3 regions of the Neobacillus camarae genome follow, and region 3 is predicted to be linked to each of the others. Evidence: riboswitches for the same ligand, from Rfam matches in the RefSeq annotation. Region 3 holds a riboswitch; each other region holds the start of a gene.
The links. Region 3 has a riboswitch for glycine ahead of gcvT (glycine cleavage system aminomethyltransferase GcvT). Riboswitches for the same ligand answer to the same signal wherever they lie in the genome.

Region 1 (6,105 bases), on a different contig from region 3:
ACTGGTGAGTATCCCCTATTAGCCAGTAGGCAGGTGGACCTCTTTTTTACTATGGGAATTTCCCTGTCGTGCAAGCCAGAGCGACTAAGCTGCCCTCCCTTGTTTCCCATTATCATGGTTACTCCTTAAGATTTCATTAATAATCCGGGGTTTAGCTGGATTGGGGACAGGGTCCAGGCGGCAACCTATCACCATGCAATTTTTACATGGACCGCTTTTTTTCTTTATAATACTGGAAAAACCAAATGGCCACTGTCAGCCAGCATCCGCTTGCCAAATAACCTCCGATAATATCGCTTGGATAATGTACTCCCAAGTAAATCCGGCTGATTCCAATTGCTAGAATCATAACCGTACTAAAGACGATTAACAAGGTCCTTCCCCACCTGCTGGGAATATGGCGCCAAAGCAAAAAAGTAAGAATGACATAGACGGTAAATGCGTTCATGGCATGGCCGCTTGGATAACTGTAGCCTGAGATATTGATTAACCGATGAATATCGGGCCGGACCCGGTGATAAACCTGTTTTAAAATATGGTTTATCACGGTTGAGCCAATGATCGCAAAGATAAATAATATGATTTCTTGACGGTGATGCAAAACTTTGTAACCAAAGAAAATGACAACCACACTGATGACCGTAATGACTGGAAAAGAACCAACAAAGGTGAACCATTTCATTACCTTTGTCACCCATGGCGACTCCAGTCCTTGAATTGCAGCAATGACAATACTGTCAAATTTAATGATATGGTGATCACTTATTAATGAAGCAGTAAAAAGAAAACCGCCCACACAGACTAAACTAATCATAAAAGCAATAACCAGATGGTATTTTAGACTCATGAACATGTCCTCCAGGCATACAATTGCTAGTACATATATTTCTCTTAATAATTTTTTAAATTAACCGATTGCCTTTTGGAAAAAACAAATATCTTTTGTCCCAAGTAATTTAACAACTTATACAGTCCAGTACCTATAAGGACAGATAGGTCGGTTTTGATATTGGATGGAAGCGAGTGGTTATTCTTTAATGCCCAAACCACCATATTTTTTCCGACATCATAGGAAATGAAATACAGGCCATTATCACAAAGGGCAGATGTTGGTGCCGGATTTTTACTATTAAATGTGAAATTTTTATTTAAAAAGAAACTTACACACGCACCCACAGTTTCCAAGGAACGTTGACAGTTAGTAGGATAGCCCTGCCGCATGCAAAGACAGGTACATAATGTTCAAGCCTACGAACGTATTTATGATTCCTACCAAGATAAAGTGGACAAATGTACCTTTCATAGACTCTCCTATCTTACATTAGATTCAGTTTTTTTGCTCCATAAAGGATTGAGAAAAACGAATCTTACTCAATCACCATGTCTCGGTCGGTGATAGACCTCAAGATAAATTTCCCCGATATATTCGCCAAACATACCTGACTTTGACACCCAAACCCGAATGAATCGGATAAAGCCAAACCACTTATAATAGTCGGGACAACGCCCCACTCAACTAATGCTTTAAAGCAGCGGGGGACTGTCCCCCACTCTGGTAAAGTAAAAAAGCTCCTGTTGTAGTGGAGTTTTTCAACTTCTACAACAGGAGCTTTTTTTAGTTTTTTGATTTGTTGGTTATTTGCGTGTTGCTAGTTGATTAAGGCTTGGAGCGGGGCTGGGATTCGGCCGCCACGGTTGATCATTTTTTCTGGGCTGAAGGGGTTGACGCCGATGACGGGGGCTCTGCCGAGCAGGCCGCCGAATTCGACCATGTCGCCTTCTTTGCTGTCAGGAACCGGGATGACCCGAACCGCTGTGGTTTTCTTGTTGATCATACCAATTGCCGCTTCATCAGCGATGATGCCGGAAAGAGCAGCCGGTGTTACATCACCGCTTAGGGCAATCATGTCAAGACCGACCGAGCAGACGCAGGTCATGGCTTCCAGCTTGGATAACGTCAGCGCCCCGTCGACGATGCCCCGTATCATGCCGTTGTCCTCACTGACCGGAATAAACGCACCGCTTAAACCGCCCACATAGGAGCTTGCCATCGCCCCGCCTTTTTTCACGGCATCGTTCATAAGCGCGAGCGCCGCGATCGTTCCGTGGGTTCCTACCCTCTCTAAACCGATCTCCTCAAGAATCTCGGCCACACTATCATTTAAGGCATTGGTTGGGGCAAGCGACAAGTCCATGATTCCGAACGGCACTCCAAGACGCTTGGCCACTTCCCGGCCAATCAACTCGCCGGCACGAGTTATTTTAAAGACTGTTTTTTTAATAATATCGGAAACTTCTCCTAAATCTACATTCGGATGCTTTCTTAGTGCATTTAAAACCACGCCGGGGCCGCTGACGCCGACGTTAATGACCGCTTCTCCCTCACCGGCACCATGAAAGGCTCCCGCCATGAAGGGGTTGTCCTCCACAGGGTTACAAAAGACGACCAGCTTGGCGCAGGCAATCCCATTTTGGTCCTTCGTGCGTTCCGCGGCATCCTTAATAATAAAACCAAGTTGCCTAACGGCGTCCATATTAATTCCCGTCCGGGTTGTTCCAACTGATACAGAAGCACAGACCCGCTCAGTGACGCTTAGCGCTTCCGGTAACGCCTTAAGCAGGGTCTCGTCCCCCTTTGACATGCCTTTGTGAACCAAGGCAGAGAAACCGCCAATAAAGTCAACCCCCAGCTCTTTGGCAGCCTGGTCAAGGGTTTTGGCCAATTCCACCGCTTGTTCCACAGTGGCATTCCCTAGAATTTCCGCAATCGGTGTAATGGAAATCCGCTTGTTGATGATAGGAACCCCATATTCCTTTTCCGTTTGCTCGGCCGTTGCCCTTAAGTTTTTCGCATAGCCCATAATTTTCTCCAAAACCCGCCGGTTCATTTTTTCAAAATCAGAATCGGCACAGTCAAGTAGGCTGATGCCCATGGTCACAGTTCGGATATCCAGGTTTTCCATTTGCACCATGCGAATGGTTTGCAGTATTTCATCCATGCCAATGTTCATTTTGCCTCACCCCTTCCCTTAAATTCGGTGCATTGCTTGAAAAATTTCCTCTAACTGGATGTGAATCTTTAAATCCATTTCCTCACCGACAAGGTTCAATTCATCCTGCAGTTTATTTAAATCGTTGGTTTGTGATACATCGATAATCATCATCATCGTAAAAAATTCCTGTAAAATCGTTTGGCTGATATCCAAAATGTTCATTTTATTGTCCGCCAATATAGTTGTCACACGGGCAATAATCCCTACTTTGTCCTTCCCGATTACACTTACGACTGCACGTCTGCTTGCCATTGTTCCCACCTCATTATGAAAAATAAAAAAAGATTGGATCCTATGTCCAATCTCAGGGAAAAAACGTGTGCAACTTTTTTGGCTTTGCACCACATTTCTCCTGTCCTTTTGCCTGAGATTATGAATCCTTCGGCGCCGCACCAATCCATGGGGTCTCTCCAGAAGCTGCTCCTGCTATAGTATCATCCATAGCATTCATCGCGCTTAATTGAATTAAACCAATAGTAGCAATATATCCTGATTCAGTCAATGAAAAGAGTTTGTCTGCTGCGTTAAAGCATTACTTAGGTGGGGGACAGGCCCCCGTTGCGGTAATGCGTTACTCTAGCGGGGGACAGACTCCACATTTAATTTCTTAAAAAGGCGCATAATAATATACAAAAATTGGCTGGAGGGTTGGTTTATGGGGATTTGTGAGCTTTGTGGACGGGAGGAGGTGGAAATTACGGTTCATCATTTGCTTCCCAAGGAGATGGGCGGAACGTTCGGGGACACTGCCAACCTTTGCATTCCGTGCCATAAGCAAATTCATGCCCTTTATACCAATGAAGAAATTGCAGCACGGCTGACTTCTATTCCTGATTTAAGGAAAGATGAAAAATTGGCCCGGTTTATCAAATGGATTCGGAAACAACCTTCGAGCAAAATCATGAAAATAAAAAAGTCGAAGGAACGGAGGAAAAGATAACATCCCCCCCAGCGATAGCTGCCTGCTTCGTTCATAAATAGCTGTCTATTCCTCCCCTTGCTGTTAAAAAATTACAAGTGTACTAGTTTACAAGCCCATAATCGTTATTTCTCCATACTTGTCCAGACATTTTCCCATTTCCTACATTAACTATAGTATGTCCATGGTATAGGAATGTCTGGACACGTAATTACTTTTTGCGAAAGGAGAACAGCATAATGCAGCTTAAAAAGTTTGTGGATACTTTGCCCATTCCATCCGTCGTTAAACCGGTGGGATTCCGGAATGGCAAACCTTACTACGAAGTCTCCATGAAACAAGTGAAGCAAAAACTGCACCGGGACTTGCCTGAAACAACGGTTTGGGGATTCAACGGGTCCTACCCTGGTCCAACTTTTGAGGTAAGAAGAAACGAACCGATATATGTCAAATGGAAAAACGAACCACGCCAGACCAGCCTTCTGTCCGAACGGTAGTTCATTTACATGGAGGACGCGTCCGGCCCGAGTACGATGGTTATCCTGAAGCTTGGTTTACTCGTGATTTTGAAAAAAGAGGGCCAAAATTTCTTGAAAAAGTCTACTACTATCCTAACTGTCAGCGACCCACCACTCTTTGGTACCACGACCACGCGTTGGGTATCACACGCCTTAATGTGTATGCGGGTTTGGCAGGATTTTATCTAATTCGGGATGACCAGGAAGAGAGCTTAAATCTGCCAAGCGGACCCTATGAAATTCCCATGGTAATCCAAGACCGGTCTTTCTATCCGAATGGTGAACTTTTTTATTCTTCTCAACCCGATGTCATACCGCCTCCGGAAGAAGTTCCCCACTTTCCTAACCCATCTATCGTACCAGAATTTTTTGGAGATACGATTTTAGTAAACGGAAAAGTGTGGCCTTATTTGGAGGTAGAACCCCGGAAATATCGTTTCCGCATTTTAAACGGATCAAATGCCCGTTTTTACAAAATGCAATTGAGCTCGGGTCAAAAGTTTATCCAAATTGGAACCGAAGGCGGCTTATTGGAATCCAAGGTAGAAACGAACACGATTATTCTAGCCCCGGCGGAGCGGGCCGATGTAATCATTGATTTTTCAAATCAAAATGGAAATCGGATTATTCTTACTAATAGTGCCAATGCTCCCTTTCCTGCAGGAGATGCGCCTAATGAGGACCTATCTCAGATTATGCAGTTCCGTGTAAAAGAAAGTCTTTCTCACCCCGACACCAGTGAGATACCTAAACGGCTCAGCTGTCTGGAACGCCTGAATAAAGATGAAGCTGTTGTTACGAGAATTAACACACTAGAGGAGAGAATGGATGAGTTTCAACGGCTGCTCCTATTGTTAAATGATTTGCAGTGGTTTGACTTGCCTTTAACCGAGACGCCTTATAACGGAACGATCGAAGTATGGGAGCTATACAATAACACAGGAGACACACACCCAATTCATTTGCATCTTGTGCACTTCCAAATTTTGAATCGGCAGGCTTTCACAGGTGACCCACGCAACCCGGCATCACTTCAATTTGGGGATCTCATCCCGCCGGACGAAAATGAGCGCGGCTGGAAGGATACGGTGCGGGCAAATCCAGGGGAAGTGACGCGGATTATCGCGCGGTTTGGACCGTTTACTGGTATCTATCCATGGCACTGCCACATCCTCGAACACGAAGACAACGATATGATGCGGCCATACGAAGTGCTAAAAAACCCGAATTTCGACCCATGCCAGCCGATTCAAGGGGTTTGCGCTGATGACTCGTATACACAATGCTGCGACCACGAAAATGGAAACTGCCAATGCGAGTATGAAAATCCTCTGTTCATCTCACTATCCCTCATCAACAAACTCTTGGACAAAGTCATCAAAATCCCCCCTCAATCATGAAATTAACCTGGGCTGGCTCCCCAGCTACGTTAACGCTTTACTGTGGCGGGGGCCTGTCCCCCACTACTTTAAAGTGCTAAAAAGGACCGGTCCTCATTGCTTTTAAGCGAGGAGGCTGGCCCTCTTTAGTGTTATTTTTGTTTTTCTACGATTCTTACTTCGTATTTTTCCAATGTCAGGTGATCTGTGAGTTCTTCACCTGTTATCACGTCTTT
Region 2 (6,105 bases), on a different contig from region 3:
CATTACAAAAGCCGGTTCGTTCGGGAATTTATATTCTTTAGTTAACGCCATGAACTATTTAACAGGAAGGAGAAATTTAAAGTGACTAAACCAATCATTGCAATTACTATGGGGGATGCCTCAGGAGTTGGACCAGAAATCATAATGAAGGCGCTTACCCACGAGAGGGTATATGATATATGCCACCCTTTTGTCATAGGCGATTTAAATATTCTTCAAAAAGCGAAGGAAATCATTAATTGTGATCTAGAACTGCGTAGCATTGAAATGCCAAAAGACGTTTCTTATAACTATGGAGTAGTTAATTGTATAGACTTAAATTTACTTCCTTATGACCTACCATTCGGTAAAATATCTGAAAAAGCCGGAGATGCTGCTTTCCAATACCTAAAAAAAGCAATTGAACTATCACAAAAACAACAAGTTGACGCTATATGCACGGCTCCTCTCAACAAAGAAGCCTTACAAAAAGGAGGACATTTGTACCCTGGACATACAGAAATTCTGGCTGATCTAACAGGGTCCTCTGATTACGCCATGATGCTATCCTCCCCCAAATTAAAGGTGATCCATGTAACTACTCACACTGGACTAATTAATGCTGTGAATATTATTAATCCTGAAAGAGTGTATAAAGTCATCAATTTGGCTCACCAAACGCTTGAAAATGCTGGAATACACAAACCGCGAATTGCCGTTTGCGGGATAAATCCCCATGCTGGAGAAGGCGGGTTATTCGGTAATGGAGAGGAAGAAGATAAAATCATCCCGGCCGTTAATCAAGCAATCGAAGAAGGAATTAATGTTGCCGGTCCTCTTCCTGCAGACACTTTATTTTTCCGAGCAGTACGTGGGGATTTTGATATAGTCGTGGCTATGTACCATGATCAAGGGCATGTACCTATTAAGGTTTTGGGTCTAGAATCAGGAGTTAACATTACTGTAGGTTTGCCCATTATTAGAACAAGTGTAGATCATGGCACTGCATTTGACATAGCAGGCAAGGGGATAGCAGACGAAAATAGCATGTTAGAAGCTATAGTTCAAGCTAAGGAACTTGCGCATTACCATTAAGAACGATTTGCAATGGGATTCAGGGGCTGCTGATAGCCGTCCCAGACTCCCTAACCGCGAGGACACAGGCGCATTCCCCCACCTTTTGTCGACTTGTTCATGAACTCTCGAGTGCAAAAATAAGGGGAATGTCCTGCTTGGCGGTACAGAAGGCAAGATGTAGTGCAAAGGCCGTTTTGCCCATGCTCGGACGCAGCCACAATCCCAGGGACTGAACGTGACAGTGATTGTCCTTCTCAGCTGATCGGCGGCGTCGAAAGCCGCCCGACAAACTCCTGATTATTTCAGATTTAAGGGAAAGCGGCTATTCTTCCGGTTTTGGGATTTTTCATTTCCTGACTCTCTAAATAGTCAGCATAGCACGATAATTGCCAGTACCTGATCACTCTGAAGAATCATTGAGCATATTTCAATTCTATGCAGCTTTAGTCTTGTTTCCCTTCTTTCTATTACCTGGATACAAAACAAACAACAGAATGAACCATAGAGGTGTCAACAACAAAGCCGGACGTGTTTCTTTTGCAAACAGCATAATAACGAGAATCACGGCAAACAACGTCAGGACGACATAATTCATGAACGGGGTCAACGGTGCTTTAAATTTGGATTTGGCGTGCAACTCGGGACGTGTTTTCTTATACCGTACATGACAAACTAGAATAACCCCCCACACCCAAATAAAACAAATCGCACTAATGGTGGTCACGATGCCAAAAGCTTGTTCCGGAACAAGTTTGCTCAATAGAGCCCCCACTGATAGGACAAGCGTGGACATCCCTAACGCGTTGCTCGGTACATGATTTTGATTCAGTTTTGCTAGATGGGATGGCGCTTGATTATTTTTGCTTAAATTAAATAGAATCCGGCTGGTGGAAAACATCCCGCTGTTACAAGCGGAAGCGGCAGACGTCAATACGACAAAATTAATGATCCCTGCTGCAACCGGAATGCCGACCAAACGAAACGTTTTGACAAAGGGACTTTCTGCCGCATTCAGTTCCATCCACGGGTTCACGCATAACAAGACGATGAGAGCACCGACGTAGAAAAATAGAATCCGTAAAGGTATTTTATTAATGGCAGAAGGGATATTTTTTTCCGGATCGGAGGTTTCCGCTGCCGATACCCCCACCAATTCCACACCAACATAGGCAAACACGACCATTTGGAAAGAAAGCAAGAAACCTGTGATTCCGTTGGGAAAAAGTCCTCCATGGTTCCAAAGATTTTGGACCGTTACGTTTCCGGCGTCCGTTTTGAATCCCATCACCAGCAAAATAACCCCAAGCACGATCAATGCGACAATAGTGATGACTTTTATCAGGGCAAACCAAAACTCTAACTCTCCGAAAAGCTTGACCGTCAATAAATTGAGTCCCAATAAAATGATTAAGCAGATGACGGCCGGTATCCACTGGGGGATGTCGAACCAATATTGGACATAGACCCCAACCGCAATCACATCAGCCATGGCGGTCATGATCCAGCAAAACCAATAGGTCCATCCCGTTACAAACGCGGCCCGAGGTCCAAGATAGTCTTCGGCAATGTCTGTAAAAGACTGATAACCCGCTTTAGACAACAGCAGTTCCCCCAGCGCTCTCATGACAAAAAACACGGCCATCCCTACGATGAGATAAGCAAAAATGATAGATGGGCCTGCCAGCTGTATCGCTTTTCCCGATCCCAAAAATAATCCAGTTCCAATTGTGCCGCCAATCGCGATTAGTTGAACATGCCGATTGGCTAAATCCCTCTTTAATTCTTGTTGTGCCACTTCTGTCTCCTCCTCAGTATGAAGTTACTGTTTTGATACAATGGGCAATAAAAAAAGAGACTGGGTACTCTCCCAATCTCTTAAGTCATAAGAATAACAAATAAGTATTTGTATGCTGACGAATATCAGCACAACAAATAGATATTCAATACTCTTCTGTCCTTTTGCCTGAGATTGTGAACCCTTCGGCGCCGCGGATTACCCGCGGTCTCTCCAGAAGCTGCTCCTGCTATAGTGTGATCCATAGCCATCATAGCCTGCTAATAATTCAATTTTAAAATAGTGCTCATTATTTCTAAATAATTTTTAATTTTAGTAGTTGGTAAGTGTTTTGTCAACAATAAATCATTTCACACACAAGGATCTCATTCATTTTTATACTAGAAAACGATAAATTTGAACGTTCTGTGGCAAACAGAGATTTATGGTGACCTTTTAGGATCAACCATTATAAACGTCACTATGATTGAGAGACCCTATTGCTTAAATTAAGGGATAGTAAGCATCCACTTAATCAACTTAATGAAATGGGGTCTTTTTGTTGAACATTCCACAATTAAAAATAGGTCATATGCAGCCGTTGGTTCCAATCATGCAAGGTGGTATGGGGGTAGGAATTTCTTTAAGCGGACTCGCATCTGCCGTAGCGAATGCTGGGGGAATAGGAATCATATCGGGAACTGGGATTTCTGTCGAAGAAATGAGATGGGAAATCAGAAAAGCGAAGGACAGTATAAAGGATACTGGCTATATTGGCGTCAACGTTCTTTTCGCGATGAATGACTTTGCTGAAAAAATGAAAGCAGCCATTGAGGAAAAGGTAGATTTCATTATATCAGGTGCTGGCATTTCAAGGGATATGTATGCTTGGGGCAAAGAAGCGGGCATACCCGTCATATCGATTGTATCTTCCGCAAAGCTGGCGAAGTTGTCAGAACGTCTTGGTGCCGCAGCAGTGGTGGTGGAAGGTCATGAGGCCGGCGGACACCTTGGTACAGACAGACCTTTGTTTGATATTTTGCCAGAAGTAGTGGAAGCTGTTAAGATTCCGGTTATTGCGGCAGGAGGAATTATGACGGGAGAGGATCTTGCGAGAGCAATACGAGTGGGAGCGTCTGGAGTCCAGATGGGAACGAGGTTCGTGGCTAGTGAAGAGTGTGATGCACCCCTATCCTTTAAAGAAAAATATGTACATGCCGAGCAGGGAGATACGATTTTAGTCAAAACAACGGTGGGTCTTCAGGGTCGTGCCATTAAGAACCATTTTATTGAACTGATTTCGGATGATAAAAAAGTCAAAATTAAAAACTGTCAAGATTGCTTAAAAAATTGTTCTTATCGTTTTTGTACGCTAGATTCTTTGATTACAACGATGAATGGAGATTGCGAGAATGGTCTTGTTTTTGCCGGAGCAAGAGTCCATGAAATCAAAGATATTCTACCTGTAAAAACCATTATCAACAATATTATGAGTGAATATCAGGCTTGCAGCTAAAGTAAAGGTACCTGCTACCTAATCGTACATGCGATTTGGTCAGGTACCTTTTGCTATATTAGCTTTCATAATTTATGAAGAAAAAAAACAATCCTATGCACTCATCCCACTATCGAAAGTGTATTTATCTCCTTCTGCGGTTTGAATGATGATATTCCAAGAAAATAACGGTTGATTGTTTTTAATAGTAAATTCGCCATCAATAAATACATGATGAGAATCAAAGTTTTCTTTAAATTGTGGTGCTTTTTCAATTGGCACGTGAACTTGTCTGTTGTTCTCACCCATTGCAATTGGGAAATGCTGTTTGTCCGCATCATAACGCCCAATAGATAGTGTTGATAATATAGGAGAAACATAGAATATAAACAGTTGCAAGCGCATTTCAATATCAGTCCTTCTATCAGCAAACGCAATCGAAGATTTTCGCATCTCTTCTTCAATTTCCTGCTCCAGATGTTGCTTATGCAATTGATACTCTTTCGCAAGCTCTTCCTTCTGTTGTTCATTTCTAGAGATGATTTCCTCTTTCTCTAGTGTATAATTCTTCGCAGCTTCCTCAATCGCATTTCTAATTTCTAGTATCAATTGGCGATCTTCCGCAAGTCCAGGGTAAAGAAGGAAGCGATCCAGTTCTTCTTTCTTCTTATTTTGTTCTGCTACCCTTGCCTCATATTGTGCTGTTGTCTCAAATTCTCCCTTTTCACCAGCAAGGCTACGATAATATAAGCTTTTAATCTCATCAATTTGCTTGTTGTATTGTTCATCAAGCTGAGCCATAACAAGTTCTAATTCGCCCAATTTTGTGTGATAGGCCTCTTCTTCTTTGGCTAATTGATTTTTCAATTTAATGGCAGCCTCATGATCGTTACTTGTATTGTTTGTGTTTAACAAATTGATAATATCTTTCCTAAAGCGCTCTTTTGCAGCTGAGATAAGTTCTTTTCTCTTATTCTCCTTTTGTTCCTGCTCCTCACGCATCATTCTTCTTTTTGCTTTTTCCACTTCACGCAAATTCTCTTCTACTTCAGCTAATTTGATTCTAATTTGATCTTTTTGAAAAGGGTCTGACGTTTTATATAGCGCGCTAGTCAAAGTTGACTTTGTTTTTTTCAAGCCTGCTTCGCCTAATTTGTTTAATCCCGCCATTCCTTTAGAAATGAACGATTTTTCATACATTTGTTCAAACAGTTGCTGGGCAATCACCATATTATTTTTAATGACAGCAATTTCAAAGGCAGTATAACCATTGTGATCTTTCGCCCCGATATCCGAGGTAGGAATAAGAGCGGATGCTACATCTGTTTTCCCTCTAATTATGGCATGCATGAGTACGGTTAGACCCATTTCATCTTTATCGCTATTTATACCCTGAAGCAGTGATCTTAACCTAGTAACATCCGATTGATCAATTGCCTCAAACACATTGCGTTTTCTTTCCTTTTGCTCTTTTTCTCGTCTTTCTTGCATTTTTTTAATCTCGTCTCTTACAATGGCTAGGTGTTTTTCAGCCTCTACCTTGTTTATATTACACTGAATAGCTGCTTTAAAATCACTCTCTGCCGTTTCATATTGTTCAAAATTCTCGTAACATAGTCCACGAAGGAAGTAGACATTTTTCATGGATTCGTCTAAAGCTAGAGCCTGGGTAAAATCTGCAATCGCATTTTCGTATTGCTCTGTTTCTTTATAAGCAAAAGCTCGATTAAAATACGTTTCTGGACGGTTGTCGCCAAAATGAAGGACAGCTGTCAATTCA
Region 3 (6,105 bases):
TGGAAAGGACCGCATTTAAGTTGGCCCCGTCATAATAAAGCTTTCCGCCCGCTTCGTGGACAATCTCGGCCATTTCAAGAATGTTATCTTCAAAAAGTCCAAGTGTATTTGGATTGGTCAGCATTAAAGCTGCTGTGTCCGCTCCAACAACCCTTCTTAAATCCTCCAAGTCAACTAAACCATGCTTATTGGATTTTACCGTAATCGTTTCAAATCCAGCAATCGTGGCAGACGCCGGGTTGGTACCATGGGCGGAATCAGGAACGATTACCTTTGTCCGGTTTATATCACCGTTTGCTTCGTGATACGCACGAATCAGCATTAATCCAGTCCACTCACCATGCGCGCCGGCCGCGGGCTGAAGGGTGACCTCATCCATGCCGGTAATTTCTTTTAAATGTTGCTGCAGGTCATATAATAATTCAAGCGCACCTTGGACGGAACTTTCATCCTGCAGCGGATGAATATGGGCAAATCCATTGAACCGGGCAACATTTTCGTTCATTTTTGGATTGTATTTCATGGTACAGGAGCCCAGCGGGTAGAAACCTGAATCCACGCCGTGGTTTCTCCGTGACAGGGATGTGTAATGACGCATAATATCAAGTTCAGAAACCTCAGGCAGCAAAGGTTCTGCTTGCCGCAAATAGCCTTCTGGAACAAGAGAGTCTAAATCCATTTCAGGTACGTCCATTTCTGGGAGACTATAACCGATCCGGCCTGGTGTACTAAGTTCAAAAATGAGCGCTTGGTCTTGATTATGCATTGAGATCCCCCATTTCTTTCACAAATGAATCTATTTCTTCCTTGGTTCTCTGCTCCGTAACGGCAATCAACATTTGATTAGAAAGCAATGGATAGTCCCTTCCTAAATCGTAACCGCCGATCATTCCCTTTTCCACCAGCTTCCGGTTGATCTCTTGCACCGGTTTGCTTAATTTAATGACGAATTCATTAAAGCAGTAACCGTCAAAAGCAATTTCAAAGCCAGCCTGTTTAAAAGCTGTTTTCGCGTAGTGTGCTTTTTGCATATTCGCTACAGCCATTTCCCTGACACCCTTCTTCCCCAGCGCGGTCATCGCGACAGATGCGGCCAGGGCATTTAAGGCCTGGTTGGAACAAATATTGGAGGTCGCTTTATCGCGGCGGATATGTTGTTCACGTGCTTGCAGGGTTAACACGAAACCGCGGCGGCCTTGGTCATCCGTTGTCTGCCCCACCAAACGCCCTGGAAGCTTTCGCATCAGTTTACTAGTGACAGCAAAATAACCACAATGCGGTCCACCAAACGCGGTTGGGATGCCAAAGACTTGGGCATCGCCAATGACGATGTCAGCGCCAAGTGCACCAGGTGGTGTCAAGACTCCAAGCGATAATGGGTTACTGGATACAACAAACAATCCTTTATGCTTATGGATGGTCGATTCAAAATCCTTTAACGGCTCAATTCTCCCAAAAAAGTTCGGATATTGGATAATGACAGCTGCGACATTGTCATCCACCAAATTTTCCAAAGCCTCGACATCGGTAATCCCATTCTTTACCGGAGCCTCAATTACCTGAAGGTGCTGACCCTTTGCATATGTTTTGAGGACTTCCCTTGACTCTGGATGCACCCCCTCTGAAACGATGATGGTTTTACGTTTTGTATGGCCGGCACTTAACATTGCAGACTCAGCAAGAGCGGTCCCGCCATCATACATGGAGGAGTTGGTGACATCCATTCCTGTTAATTCACAAATCATTGTTTGGAATTCGAAAATGGCCTGCAGCTCTCCTTGGGAGATTTCCGGTTGGTACGGCGTGTAGGCTGTATAGAACTCCGACCTGGACAAAACGTGGTCGACAATAACGGGAATATAATGGTCGTAAACCCCGGCACCAAGGAAGGAAACATTTGTTTTCAAATCGGCATTTTTACTTGCCAGCTTAAACAATTCCTTCATCAAGGGTGTTTCGGATTTGGCAGGTTTAATGTTGTACGCCCCCTTAAACCTCACCTTTTCGGGGATATCGCTAAATAGTTCATCCACGGTCGATACCCCAATTGTCTCAAGCATAACCTTTTTATCTTGATCAGTCATAGGTAAGTAGCGATGTTGCATTTCGTTTCTCCCTCCTGCTATTGCCTTTCTCTTTTATAAAATGGGGTTGGAACCACTTTGGCCTTCAACCGTTTTCCGCGGATTTCCACATCCAATTCGGTGCCGGTTTCACTGAATTCGGAAGAAACCAGTGCAAGACCGATATTTTTCTTTAAGGTTGGCGATTGCGTTCCCGTTGTTACTTCCCCAATTTTACGGTCATCCCTAAAGACGGGATAGCCGTGCCGCGGTATACCACGGTCGACCATTTCGATACCGACAATTTTTCTTGGCACCCCTTGTTCTTTTTGCTTCGTTAACGCCTGTTTTCCAATAAAATCGGCTTCTTTGTTCAATTTGACAGCAAAACCAATACCTGCTTCGAGCGGGGAAATTTCCGGCGATAACTCTTGGCCGTAAAGGGCCAACTTTGCTTCGAAACGAAGGGTATCCCGTGCTCCCAAACCGCAAGGAATGACCCCTTCTTCCTTTCCTGCTTCTAAAATCAATTTCCAAAGTTTAACAGCATCGCTTGCATGGCAGTAGATTTCAAAACCATCTTCCCCGGTATAGCCTGTTCTCGAGACCAAAACCGAGATGCCATTTATGTCAGCCTGTTGTTGGAATTTAAAGTAGCCAATCTGATTCAAATCCGTACTTCCGGAAAGTTTTTGTAATACTTTTAGGGACAAAGGACCCTGCAGTGCCAGTTGTGCCGTGGTTTCTGATAAATTATCAATGGTGACCTCGCCTTCAAGGTGTTCTTCCAGCCACTTATAGTCCTTGTCAATATTGGAGGCATTGACCACGAGCAAGTAGTGCGACTCCTCCATTTGATAAACAAGCAAATCATCAACCGTACCGCCATTTGCATAGCACATCGCCGTGTATTGGGCGCCACCAGTTGCGAGTTTGGACACATCATTGGTCATCAGCTTTTGCAAATATTTCAGACTATCGGGGCCTTTTACTTCAATTTCACCCATATGTGACACATCAAACAAGCCCGCCCTGGTCCGGACAGCTTCGTGTTCCTCTTTAATGCTGGAGAACTGAACCGGAAGCTCCCAGCCCCCGAAATCAATCGTTTTCCCCCCGTGTTCCTGATACACTTCAAAAAGCGGAGTGCGTTTCAATTCGGTCATCCGTAATCCCCCTTTGTTTGGTTATAAAAGTTGTTCATTGATTAGTAACATTCTTCCCTCTTAAAAAATCATGCTGGGATACCTGACAGGAAACAAAAAAGGACAGAAAACTCCCTTTCCAATGAAAGTGAGTCTCTGTCCTTGCACCTGAAAGTTTAACCAATTATGGCTTTCCCCTTTGGTGGCTGCTAAATAGCAGCACTCTCCAGAGTTGCGTCAAACAAGTGTACTTTTGCCTGAGAGATTCACAGGATATCTGTTTGCTCCTTCGGCGCTACCAAGGTAGTCTCTCCCCTTGTTATCATCCGCATTCATAATATTTTCCAATTTGGTCATACTAAATATACTTCTAGAAAAATCCCTAATTAAAAATATTTAAAACTTTCTAAGCTTATTATCATCCTACCATTAAAGCTATAGATGGGCAATAATTTTTAAAGGAGCTGAAATTATGACAGTTGACATACATTTTGATTCGTCCTGGCAGGATGATTTTCTACATAAAATCGACCATGATGGTCCATGGGGAAATTGGGAACTGTTTAAGCTAGCAATTCAAATTGAAAAACAACTGGTCATACCGGAATTTGAGGGCCTTCAGGCACCCAAACACCTGCCAAACTTAACTCCGCTGCCGCACCAACTAGAAACGGCCAAGCAGGTGATTGAAAATATGAATGGTAAAGCCATTCTGGCAGATGAGGTAGGACTTGGAAAAACCATTGAAGCTGGGCTGATCCTGAAAGAATACATGATCCGCGGGCTTGTGAAAAAGGTGCTGATTCTTGTGCCTGCCTCGCTGGTTACACAATGGGCACAGGAATTGATTAATAAGTTTTACATTCCGGCCATTACCCAAAGGAAAAGTTATGTGTGGGAGCAAGCGGATGTCGTGGTATCTTCCATCGACACGGCCAAACGAAATCCTCATCGGGATATTATTTATCAACAGAATTACGATTTGATTATTATTGATGAAGCCCACAAACTTAAAAATAACAAAACCAAAAACTATGAATTTGTCCAAAACTTGAAAAAAAAGTTTTGTTTATTATTAACAGCCACCCCAATCCAAAACCGAATTGAAGAGATTTTCAACCTGGTATCACTGTTAAAGCCAGGGCATTTAGGCAGCCAAACCGCGTTTTATGAAAAATATAAGCGGGATGCCCGTTCGTTAAATGATGACGAGCATCTAAAGGAATTAGTAAACAAGGTAATGATTCGCAACCGCCGTGCTGATACCGGCATCGAATGGACCAAACGTCATGTCGAAACGATTCCAATCGAGTTTTCCCCTACAGAGAAAGGACTTTATGATGCCATTTGCGACCTTAAAGCGGCAGGAGATTGGATACAAACGAGCAGTTTTTCGGTTATGACATTACAGCGGGAAGCATGCAGCAGCAGGGAAGCGGTATTTTACACCTTAAAAAACATGCTTCAAAAGCAGGAAAATCCTTCGCAGGCTTACGAAGATCAGATTGCATCTCTAATAAAAAAAGTAGAAGAAGTCCAAACCAATTCAAAAGCAGAAAAAGCACTTGAACTCATTCAACAAATTAATGATAAAGTCATCATATTCACGGAATACCGGGCCACCCAATTATATTTGCAATGGTATTTAAAACAACATGGAATATCATCGGTCCCTTTCCGCGGCGGTTTTAAGCGCGGCAAAAAGGATTGGATGCGGCAATTGTTCCAAAACAATATGCAGGTTCTGATTGCCACCGAGGCTGGCGGTGAAGGAATTAACCTGCAGTTTTGCCACCATATCATCAACTTTGATCTGCCATGGAATCCGATGAGGCTGGAACAGCGAATTGGCCGGATACACCGGCTTGGCCAGGAACAGGACGTCAGAATCTATAATTTCGCCATCAAAAATACGGTAGAAGAGCATATTTTAAAGCTTTTGTATGAAAAGATTGACCTGTTTGAGAAAGTAATTGGCGAACTGGATGATATTTTATCAAAACTGGAATTCGGCAATTTAGAGGACCATTTAATTGATATATTTGGAAAATCGCGTTCCGAGGGTGAAATGAGAATTAAAATGGAGAATTTGTCTTCCATGATTGAATTTGCCCAGGATATGAAGGAGGATGGAAAGTCCCATGCAGCAGCAGGAAATTCATAACTTTCTGTTAAGCTATTTTCAGGCCAATGACTGTCCGGTCTTGGAGAATCACCCAAGCTATCTCACGGTACAGCTCACCATTGAGCTTGATAAAGAATTGATGAACCGCCCCTTTTACTGGCATTACCTTGAAAGAACAGGCGGAGTCCCAAATCCCATGAAGCTTACCCTGATCACGGATAAAAATACAGCGCCGGAAAAGGTCCGTGGTGAAACAATCCATTTTGGGTCACCCCGGCTGCACCAGATTTTTGAATCCACTAAAAATCTGTCAAAATATATCCGGCTTTATGAACACCATCCTAACGGCAACAGGCAGACGGCTTTGTATCCATGGCTATGCATGAATGTAAAAATCTCGTACCAATGTGACCGTAAGCGCGATGTTTATAAATCAATTGGCCTGCAATTGATCAATGGCAGAATGGTGGAAGACTTTCATGACCAGCTCATGCCAATACCGTTAACACCTAAAATACCGGATTATTCCTTTACGTTATCCCCATTAGTTAAGCCACAAAGTGGCATGAAACGAATTGAAAATTATTTGCGGATGACGATTGAAGACGAGGAACACAACTGGGCGGATGAGGCTATAGGACGTTGGGAGAAAGATTTAAAGCTTTTAGACCATTTTTATGAAGATGCAGAAGATGATGAGAATGAAAGTTATCAAACAGAAAAACAAGCACTTAAAGAGCAATACGAGCCAAAAATTAATATATCTTTCATC

Region 1: it holds a riboswitch for glycine, as region 3 does, so the genes downstream of both, ACY8D0_RS12600 (ACT domain-containing protein) here and gcvT (glycine cleavage system aminomethyltransferase GcvT) in region 3, are expected to answer to the same signal.
Region 2: it holds a riboswitch for glycine, as region 3 does, so the genes downstream of both, ACY8D0_RS10375 (amino acid permease) here and gcvT (glycine cleavage system aminomethyltransferase GcvT) in region 3, are expected to answer to the same signal.

The regions. Positions count from the first base shown of each region.
Region 1 is NZ_JBUCKX010000002.1:1,039,421-1,045,525, reverse strand. It holds gene ACY8D0_RS12615 (phosphatase PAP2 family protein) at 203-847, opposite strand; gene ACY8D0_RS12610 (GtrA family protein) at 892-1,221, opposite strand; gene ACY8D0_RS12605 (PFL family protein) at 1,650-3,011, opposite strand; gene ACY8D0_RS12600 (ACT domain-containing protein) at 3,030-3,305, opposite strand; glycine riboswitch at 3,396-3,477, opposite strand; gene ACY8D0_RS12595 (HNH nuclease-like protein HlpB) at 3,709-3,993, shown strand; partial or broken gene ACY8D0_RS12590 (multicopper oxidase family protein) at 4,212-5,890, shown strand; gene ACY8D0_RS12585 (beta-galactosidase GanA) at 6,022-6,105, opposite strand, start outside.
Region 2 is NZ_JBUCKX010000002.1:541,971-548,075, reverse strand. It holds gene ACY8D0_RS10385 (four-carbon acid sugar kinase family protein) at 1-85, shown strand, start outside; gene pdxA (4-hydroxythreonine-4-phosphate dehydrogenase PdxA) at 109-1,074, shown strand; gene ACY8D0_RS10375 (amino acid permease) at 1,490-2,851, opposite strand; glycine riboswitch at 2,998-3,078, opposite strand; gene ACY8D0_RS10370 (NAD(P)H-dependent flavin oxidoreductase) at 3,393-4,346, shown strand; gene ACY8D0_RS10365 (tetratricopeptide repeat protein) at 4,440-6,105, opposite strand, start outside.
Region 3 is NZ_JBUCKX010000003.1:888,338-894,442, forward strand. It holds gene gcvPB (aminomethyl-transferring glycine dehydrogenase subunit GcvPB) at 1-766, opposite strand, end outside; gene gcvPA (aminomethyl-transferring glycine dehydrogenase subunit GcvPA) at 759-2,105, opposite strand; gene gcvT (glycine cleavage system aminomethyltransferase GcvT) at 2,123-3,229, opposite strand; glycine riboswitch at 3,444-3,534, opposite strand; gene ACY8D0_RS19745 (DEAD/DEAH box helicase) at 3,681-5,372, shown strand; gene ACY8D0_RS19750 (YqhG family protein) at 5,350-6,105, shown strand, end outside.